Linked DNA regions of Dongshaea marina. The protein of the gene in region 1 interacts with the protein of each later gene in a pairwise test. Links are inferred from orthologs where the notes say so. Each region holds a gene or a part of one and is shown in the gene's direction. Other genes may lie near its edges.

Region 1 (5,431 bases):
CTGGCGGCACTACCACGCACCACGTGGTTGGTTGTCTCCCAGTCATGGAACAGATTCATATAGAGGAAGTAGACCAGGGCGGCAGCGCAGAAAGCTCCGGCAACCTGGGCGATGATATAGGGAATAATTTTGCGTTTTTCGAAGCCTTTAAACGCGGCAAGAGCAAGGGTGACTGCCGGATTGATATGAGCACCGGAGACACCACCTGCAACATAGATAGCGATCGCCACACCCAATCCCCAGGTAATACTGATCTCCCACTGGCCAAATTCAGCCCCGGAGAGCACCTTGGCTGCGACACAGCCGGCACCAAAAAATATCAATAAACCTGTCCCAAGAAACTCGGCAATACACTCTCCCAAGAGATTATCCTGGCTTTTCAAGCTCATAGGGTTGTCCTTTTGTGTTGTTTCCATCACGTGAGTTTAAATGTTCGATTTTGCTCACTGAGTGAGCTTTTTCTATCAAAATCAAACGGTCTTTGATTTTGCTTATTTTTTGTAACAAGTCCAGAACATTTGGCCCACGATTTTAGAAAATGCGGGCTCCATCACTTCAACCCTGTCATTTCGTTTTGAGCGAGTCCTTCCTAACTGTGTTCGATTACGAAAGTAAAGAAAACACAAATGAGATACCTGTTTCAGATCACAAATTCGAGGTAATTATTTCCCGCTGAAAAGTGAGGATTTTTGATAGCCCTCGGATGTTGGTTTTTTGTTAAATGGTTGAGGATTTATAAAGATGTCGCGTGCCGGATTAAAGGAGTATGCTGCAGCGTCAGTTGTTGCATTCTTATGGGTGCATGTATTTAATCATGGGTAGAGATGAGCCGCAGCGTGCCAGGGTATGCATAAAGATATTGAGAATAACCGGTTAGAGAGAAATGTTGCTAATTTCACCGTCAATGAGGGCCGGATCAAGCTCACGGGTAACTGGACCTGGCAGGGGATCGCCAAAAACCTCATCGAGACCCTGGACCCGGATATGCCGATCCAAGAGATCGATGCCAGGGAGATTGGCAGGTTAGATACGACAGGTGCCTATTTTATCAATGAACTCCAGGGACGATTAAAGGAGAAGCAGGCGAGTGAAATCGATCTGTTGTTAAGCCCCAAGCAGGGGATACTGTTTAAGCTGGTCGCGGATAACAGTACCTTTGAGAAGACCCGCAACGGTAAAACCCATCAATTTGAGATCGCCTACCAGATTGGTGTCAAAACCAGTCAGCACATCAAAGACTTTGTCTCTTTTGTCGGCTTTGTTGGCCAGATAGGCCAGACCCTGTTTGAAACTGCCAGGGCGCCCTGGAAAGTGCGGGGACGGCTGGTGATGGATGTGGTGTATAACTCCGGCTATCAGGCGATAGGTATCGTCTGTTTGTTGTCATTTCTGATAGGAGTAGTACTGGCTTACCAGATGGGACCACAGCTGGCGACCTATGGCGCCAATATCTTTGTGGTCAATCTGTTGGGTGTCTCGGTGTTGCGGGAGTTTGCCCCGCTTATCACCTCGATAATCGTTGCGGGGCGCTCGGGGGCGGCCTTCGCTGCCCAGATAGGAACCATGAAGGTCCAGGAGGAGGTGGATGCCCTGCAGACCTTCGGCCTCTCACCGATTAAGCGTCTGGTGATGCCGCGTATCGCAGGCCTGATGATTGCTCTGCCTCTGCTGGTGGTACTGGCCGATGTCGCTAGTATCCTGGGAGGCATGTTGATGTCTAAGGCGGTTCTGGGACTTAGTTTTTCTGAGTTTCTGATTCAGTTTGGCAAGACGGTTGCCGTCAAGCACTACGCGATCGGCCTCATCAAGACTCCGGTCTTTGCGATCATTATTGCGGCGGTGGCATGTTACCGGGGGCTTAAGGTTAAGGGGGATGCCAATAGTATTGGTGAAGAAACGACTCGCAGCGTGGTTTATGCCATCTTCTTTATTATCATTACTGATGCGATCTTCTCGATAATTTTCAGTACTACCGGAGTATAAGCAGGATGGAGCAGCAAAATGAGGTGATCATCCGGGTTGAGGGTCTTGGAACCTGTTTTGATGACCTTTGGGTGCATAAAAATCTGGACCTGGAGATCCGCGAGCGGCGGATCATCGCTATCATTGGGGATAGTGGCTGCGGCAAAACCACCCTGATCCGTGAGATCCTGATGCTACAGCAGGTGACTGAGGGCGGGATCTACCTGTATGGAGAGCAGATTGCCGGCATCCCTTTATCTGAGCTCCAGATCAAAAAATTCACCAGCCACATGGGGATGATGTTTCAGCAGGGCGCTCTGTTTTCATCCCTGACCGTGCTGGAGAATGTGATGTTTCCGCTTAGTGAATATACCAATTTTGATAACCGGCATATTGAGAACATTGCCAAGTTGAAGCTCAAAATGGTTGGGCTCAGCGAAAGCAGCTTTGCTAAAATGCCGGCAGAGCTGAGCGGGGGGATGCTCAAGCGAACCGCCCTGGCGCGAACCCTGGCGCTGGATCCTAAAATCATATTTTTAGATGAGCCCTCTGCGGGACTCGATCCTCAGGGTGCCTATGAGCTGGATCAGCTGATCAAGGGGCTTCAGGAGTCTTTGGATCTGACGGTGATCATCATCACCCATGACCTGGATACCATCTGGGGAATTGTCGATGAGGTGGTCTACCTCGGGCAAAAGCGGGTGCTGGTGCATAGCAGTGTCGAGGATGCGGCCAAAGAGACGCGCTATAAGACCCTCTATGATTTTTTTAACGGGCCGCGGGGCAAGGCAGCTCAATGTTTCCAAAAGCATGACAGTGATCCACAGGAGATCTTGCATGAACAACAATAGCCGCTACATCTTTGTCGGTTTCTTTATCATCCTGGCGACCTTTGTCCTGATCTTTATCGGATTCTGGCTGGCGCGTGGGTTGCAGTCGGTAACATATTACACTTATGTTGCCGTATTTCATGAGTCTGTGGATGGGCTCAATATAGGTTCAGACGTTAAGTTTAACGGGGTTGCGATCGGTAAGGTGCGGCAAATCAAGCTGGACCGCCACAATCCAAGCAATGTGGATGTCTACCTGGATATCGCAGAGGGCTCACCTATTACCATGGCCACCTATGCCACTTTGGTGCCCCAGGGGATCACGGGCCTCAACTATGTGGGGCTGCAGATCGATAAAGATGAGGCGAAAGGGGTATTACGCCCACCCAGCACCGAGGCGCCCTATCCCAGGATCCCGACACACCCCTCCCTGTTTAACAGCGTGACCAGTCAGGTGATGGATATCTCAAAAAACATCGCGAAAGTGACCGATCAGATCGGGGAGTTGGTGAATGAGAAAAATGCCAATAATTTGCAGCAGATCCTCAACAATCTTGCCGATGTTACCTCTGCTTTTTCCAAAAGCAATCAGCACATTGCCCACAGCCTGGCGAGCCTTGACAAGATTTTGGCCAATGTCTCAGCCAATAGCGGCAACATGGGTCAGATGATGCAAAATATCGGGCAGACCTCCAAGGATATCGCCAAGGCGAGTCAGGAGCTGACGGCGTTAAGCAAGAGCCTCAACAATACAACGGTCCAGGGAATGAACCAGACCATACTGCCAACCCTAGGCCAGACTCTGCAGCGGGTAAACAACACCTCTCGCCAGCTGGAGTTGCTGCTTGAGACGATTAACAATAATCCATCGGCCCTGGTACGAGGTCAGGCGCCCAAGGCCCCGGGACCAGGAGAGAAATAATATGCGACATTTGCTAATGGCTCTTTTAAGCATGACGGTTCTGTTCGCCCTGAGTGGCTGTGCCCTTGAGCCGGTCCAGCAGCCCGCCATGACTCAATACCAGCTGGTGCTCCCTAAGTCCGAATCATCGACCTCTGGGGTCGTTGCTCCAAACAAGCAGCCGATCTTACTGCTGCAGCGAATGACCGCCAGTGAACCCTTTAATGGTAAGGCGATGTATTTCAGCCAGGGGGAGTACTCCCTTGGCAGCTACGCCAGTCACCAGTGGGTAGCTCCGCCGCAAAATATGCTGACCGGACTGCTCAATCAGTACCTGACTCAACACGCCGGTTTGTTTGTCGTTCCCGGCGGCTATATAGGCTTTAGCAATTACAGCTTGATGAGTCATCTTAACAGCCTGATGCTTTTAGATAAGCAGAGTCAGTTGCTGCTGGAGGTCGCCTGTACCCTGAAAGATAATCGCACTGGCAAAGTGATTGGACAAAAAGAGTTTAAAATCGAGAGCTCCGCCATCGTGAGCCCCGAAGGGATGGTTAAAGCCAGCAGCCAGGCAAGCCTGCAGCTGGCATCAGAGATCAATCAGTGGCTGATCGCCAGCCTTAAAGCACAACCTGAACCTTGATAACTAATAGTATTCCCCGAGACAGCGGGCTAATTTGAGAAGGCCATGAGCGATAACAAACCGAATCACCCAGTAACAGGAGTTGCTGAGCATAGAGAGATTCAGGAGACTCTATTAAATCGAGCATGGCGACTTATCGGGCTCCTTGTTTTACTGGCGACTTGCCTCCTTTTTACCCGTGCCTACTTTGTTGGCTGGAGCCCAAGTTATACGCTGTCGACCATTGGCATGGTCAGCGTTTTTATTACCTCTTTGAGCTATCGCTGGCTGAACTATCAGCTTAAAGCTTTCCTGTTTATCTTCTTTTTTATCGTCCTGGCGGTTTATGAGTATCTGGTCTGGGGGACGGTGATCTCTCTTGAGAGAGATATCATAGGTGCGATTCTGGTGGCACTTATTTTCCTCGGCAGGCGCAGTGCTTATGTGACGGCAGCGATCTGCATGCTACTTATGTCCGGGGTCGGGTACCTGACGGTCACTAGTGTGGACCCAACCCCCCTTTCGCGTGGGCTTGATTATAAAGCAACGGCGACCTGGGTTTCGATCATCGGAAACTTCTTTTTTCTCTTCCTGCCACTGATGATTATTGTCGCAGAAATAGGTCATCACCTGGCGCAAAAGTACGAAAGACTTAAGCAGCTCAACCAACAGCTTGATGAGAGCAGCCGGGCGCTGCAGCAGTCAGAGATCGCAAGGCAAGCCGCCGAGATAGCCAACCAGCGCAAGAGTGAGTATCTCACCGATGTCAGCCATGAGATCCGCACCCCGCTCAATGGGGTGGTGGGGGCTCTGGAGTTGCTCAAGCTGTCCGGCCTTAACCGGGAGCAGCTTGGGATGACCCAGACCGCCGAGCACTGCACCGAGTCTTTGCTGTCACTGATAAACAACATCCTGGACTTTTCCAGGATTGAAGCCGGGGAGATGGCTCTGACCTGTAAGCCATATTCAATCGTAAAGCTGGCTCAGGAATCCTTGAAGGTCGTGGAATCGCGCGCAATCCGTAAGCGCTTGTATCTTACTCTCAATGATTTTTCCGATATTCCCCAGAGCATGGTTTGTGATGGACTAAGGCTAAAACAGATTCTGATCAACCTG
Region 2 (4,192 bases), 4.0 Mb from region 1 along the record:
AGAATCGCAATAATCCCCAGGGCCATGGGGGCACCCATTCGGGTCAGGGTTTGCGGGATCGGATCACTGAGGAGTGAATGGGGATTGGAGCTTGGCATGGCTCATTCTAGCATGCGATTTTTTACTCTGTCTAAATCCGAAATAGGCCGGGTTGGTGATGCCGATCCCATCGGTTTAAAAAAAAATTCGCTGCATCCCTTGAAGTGATTGAATGCGTCCCCATCTAGTTGAGACTGGCGTTGACAATATGGTCAAGCTGTTTGAACTGATGCGGCATAGACGCCGCAAAATCGTGTGACAAAACTCATTTAGGGGAGTTATCGATGAATATTCGTCCATTACACGACCGTGTGATCGTTAAGCGCATTGAAACTGAAGCCAAGTCTGCTGGTGGCATCGTGCTGACCGGTTCTGCGGCCGAGAAGTCTACCCGCGGTGAAATTCTGGCTATCGGTCAGGGTCGCGTGCTGGATAACGGTGAAGTGAAGCCACTGGCTGTTAAGGTTGGTGACACTGTTATCTTCAACGAAGGTTTTGGTGTGAAGACTGAGAAGCTGGATGGCTCTGAGGTTCTGATCATGTCCGAGTCTGACATCCTGGCGATTGTTGAACAGTAATTTGCTTTAGATAATTAAGGATTAATAGAAATGGCTGCAAAAGACGTTAAATTCGGCATTGATGCTCGCGCGAAGATGGCTGAGGGTGTAAACCTGCTGGCTGACGCGGTTAAAGTAACTCTGGGCCCTAAGGGTCGTAACGTAGTTCTGGACAAATCTTTCGGTGCTCCGACCATCACTAAAGATGGTGTTTCTGTAGCGCGTGAAATCGAGCTGGAAGACAAGTTCCAGAACATGGGCGCTCAGATGGTTAAGGAAGTTGCTTCCCAGGCCAATGACGCTGCGGGTGACGGTACTACTACTGCGACCGTTCTGGCTCAGGCTATCGTGAACGAAGGTCTGAAGGCTGTTGCTGCGGGCATGAACCCAATGGATCTTAAGCGCGGTATCGACAAGGCTGTCGGTGTTGCGGTTGAAGAGCTGCGCACTCAATCTACTCCTTGTACCGACACCAAGGCGATCGCTCAGGTTGGTACCATCTCTGCAAACTCTGACGAGACCGTTGGTCAGCTGATCGCTGACGCGATGGAAAAAGTAGGCCGTGACGGTGTTATCACTGTTGAAGAGGGCCAGGCTCTGCAGGACGAGCTGGATGTTGTTGAAGGTATGCAGTTCGACCGCGGTTACCTGTCTCCTTACTTCGTAAACAAGCAGGAGAACGGTACTGTTGAGCTGGATGACCCATTCATCCTGCTGGTAGACAAGAAAGTTTCTAACATCCGTGAGCTGCTGCCAGTTCTGGAAGGTGTTGCTAAGGCTTCTAAGCCGCTGATGATCATCGCTGAAGATGTTGAAGGCGAAGCGCTGGCAACTCTGGTTGTGAACAACATGCGTGGCATCGTGAAGGTTGCTGCGGTTAAGGCACCTGGTTTCGGTGACCGCCGTAAGGCAATGCTGCAGGATATCGCGACCCTGACTGCGGGTACCGTGATCTCTGAAGAGATCGGCATGGAGCTGGAGAAGACCTCTCTGGAAGATCTGGGCCGTGCTAAGCGTATCGTGATCAGCAAAGAAAACACCACCATCATCGACGGTGTGGGTGAAGCGGCTGCTATCGAAGGGCGTGTGGGTCAAATCCGCCAGCAGATCGAAGAGTCTACCTCTGACTACGACCAGGAGAAACTGCAAGAGCGCGTAGCCAAGCTGGCTGGCGGTGTTGCCGTGATCAAGGTTGGTGCAGCAACTGAAGTTGAGATGAAAGAGAAGAAGGCTCGTGTTGAAGACGCGCTGCACTCTACTCGCGCTGCGGTAGAAGAAGGTGTAGTTGCCGGTGGTGGTGTTGCGCTGATCCGCGCAGCGGCTAAGCTGGGCACTCTGAGCGCAGACAACGAAGATCAGAACGTGGGTATCCGTATCGCACTGCGTGCGATGGAAGCACCTCTGCGCCAGATCGTACAGAACACGGGTGAAGAGCCATCTGTTGTTGCTAACAACGTTCGCGAAGGCGAGGGTAACTATGGTTACAACGCTTCTACCGAGCAGTATGGCGACATGCTGGAGATGGGTATCCTGGATCCAACCAAGGTTACTCGTTCTGCTCTGCAGTACGCAGCTTCTGTTGCTGGTCTGATGATCACCACCGAGTGTATGGTGACAGACCTGCCTAAGGAAGATAAAGCAGCTATGCCAGATATGGGTGGCATGGGCGGTATGGGCGGCATGGGCGGCATGATGTAGTGCGACGAGAGTCGCGTAGGTAGCTAGCCGAGCGGGCTACGTCCACAGTGGTCATTAACTCATAGGGTTTGACCACTGCCCTTCCCGCCGAAATAGCAATTGATAAACCCGATATTCGGGCTTAAACTCAAGCCCGAATATCGGTCCTCGTACGAGGTCCGATGTTTAGGTATGGGCGAAAGCCTGTATCCCTCGCTTTAAGCGAATGATACACGTTGAAACAGCGCTAATAGTGTCTGTGAGGTAACGGGGATATTCGTGTCTTATTTAAGCTTGAGCCACCTACACGGTGCGAAGCTGTTTTCATTATTGTCTTAGCCAATTAGTTACTCGGACGGGTAGGTAATTGGATAGTAAGACCTATTGTTCAGCCAATAGTAGCCTAGGGATAGTGCATCTACGGTAACGTGATGTGCGGAGCTTCCTGACAATGTACCCCCGCGTATGCGGTTGTCTGTTACCGTGAGGTGATAGGCAGGCATGCAGCCAATAGTAGGCTGTAGAGGGGCTAGGCTGGGTTATATGGTTAACGCAAGTGAACTGCTGTTAAACACCGTCAGCCGCGACGAGCGTAACGCTATTGTCGTCTTCTTCACTGATCTTGACGTCGGTGGGTGGACTAACGCTCTGACCAAAAGGTATATGGCCGGTTATTCCCCTTACATCTGGGAATACGCTGACTCTTGTGCCATCGGTGGATAGGCAGAACCTAAGTAACTCATGTAATGGAAACGGAACTCGGTAACCCCGTATCTTTGCCATTTTGGCAGGTAACCCGCGAGGGAAACTGTTGAGGATGCGGGAATAGGAGAGCAGAAGAAGCAAATGCTGCCTTGTAATGAGGTGGATAAGGGGACAATGTTCCTCTGCCGGAAACGGAGCTGACGTCTGCTTGGTCTTTAATCGCGTGAAAGCGTGTAAAGCCGTCGGGAAATGTGCGCTCAGTAACATGAGTCACACTTACAAAACGATCCCATGTGGGGCAGGAATAGCCCCATATGGGGATATCTATTCTCTGTCTTCCGGGATCACTTCTGGAGGATAGCAAGATGAGTGTTTGTTTATCGACACCTGCATTCTCACACCCAGCCACAAGTTGGCATACGATCGACTGGAACAACTGTCATCGGAGGGTGCGAGGGCTACAGGTACGAATCGCGAAAGCAACGAAGAATCAGCAATGGCGGCAGGTCAAAAGATTGCAGCGCATGTTGGTTCGCTCGTTTTCAGCCAAGGCTTTGGCTGTAAGACGAGTAACTGAGAACCGTGGTCGCAAGACTGCGGGTGTTGACGGTGAAACTTGGGATACCCCGGAAACTAAATGGAGTGCTGTTATCCGATTAAGACGGCAAGGCTACAAGCCAAAACCGTTACGTAGAGTCTACATTCCGAAAGCGAATGGCAAACGTCGTCCGCTTGGGATACCGACCATGTTTGACAGGGCTATGCAGGCTTTGTATCTGATGGCCCTGGATCCTGTTTCGGAGACAACCGCGGATCGTAACTCCTATGGTTTTCGCCCTCAGCGATCTACTGCTGATGCGATTGAGCAGATTTTTGTCAATCTCAGTCGCAAGAATTCGGCTCAGTGGATACTTGAAGGTGATATTAAGGGGTGTTTTGATCACATCAGCCATGACTGGATTACGGCAAATGTTCCGTTGGACAGATGCATAGTTAGGAAATGGCTGAAGGCAGGATATATGGAATCCAGCCAGTGGAATCCAACAGAGGCGGGAACTCCTCAGGGAGGTATTATCTCGCCAGTGTTGGCCAACATGGCTCTTGATGGTCTGGATACGGTGCTTGAATCTCATTTTGGGAAGAAAAACACTAAAGCCAGTTACAAGACTAAGGTCAATTACGTCAGATATGCGGATGACTTTGTCATTACCGGT

Evidence for each region.
Region 2: the proteins of DB847_RS21100 (region 1) and groL interact in binary tests that used the Escherichia coli proteins (3 or more experiments, as listed by UniProt). The link is inferred for Dongshaea marina from one-to-one orthologs.

The regions. Positions count from the first base shown.
Region 1 is NZ_CP028897.1:4,508,886-4,514,316, reverse strand. What follows is about bases 915-3,900. They hold DB847_RS21100 (ABC transporter ATP-binding protein), read left to right. Parts: upstream 915-1,988; coding sequence 1,989-2,813; downstream 2,814-3,900. Other genes in these bases: DB847_RS21090 (ABC-type transport auxiliary lipoprotein family protein), read left to right, coding at 3,716-3,900; DB847_RS21095 (MlaD family protein), read left to right, coding at 2,800-3,714; DB847_RS21105 (MlaE family ABC transporter permease), read left to right, coding at 915-1,983. Also shown: DB847_RS21110 (MIP/aquaporin family protein), read right to left, coding at 1-389; more of DB847_RS21105, read left to right, coding at 847-914; more of DB847_RS21090, read left to right, coding at 3,901-4,336; DB847_RS21085 (ATP-binding protein), read left to right, coding at 4,382-5,431. UniProt on the Escherichia coli protein: Part of the ABC transporter complex MlaFEDB, which is involved in a phospholipid transport pathway that maintains lipid asymmetry in the outer membrane by retrograde trafficking of phospholipids from the outer membrane to the inner membrane.
Region 2 is NZ_CP028897.1:493,804-497,995, forward strand. The notes cover bases 1-2,970. They hold groL (chaperonin GroEL), read left to right. Parts: upstream 1-647; coding sequence 648-2,294; downstream 2,295-2,970. Other genes in these bases: DB847_RS02540 (MATE family efflux transporter), read right to left, coding at 1-98; DB847_RS02545 (co-chaperone GroES), read left to right, coding at 324-617. Outside these bases: ltrA (group II intron reverse transcriptase/maturase), read left to right, coding at 3,344-4,192.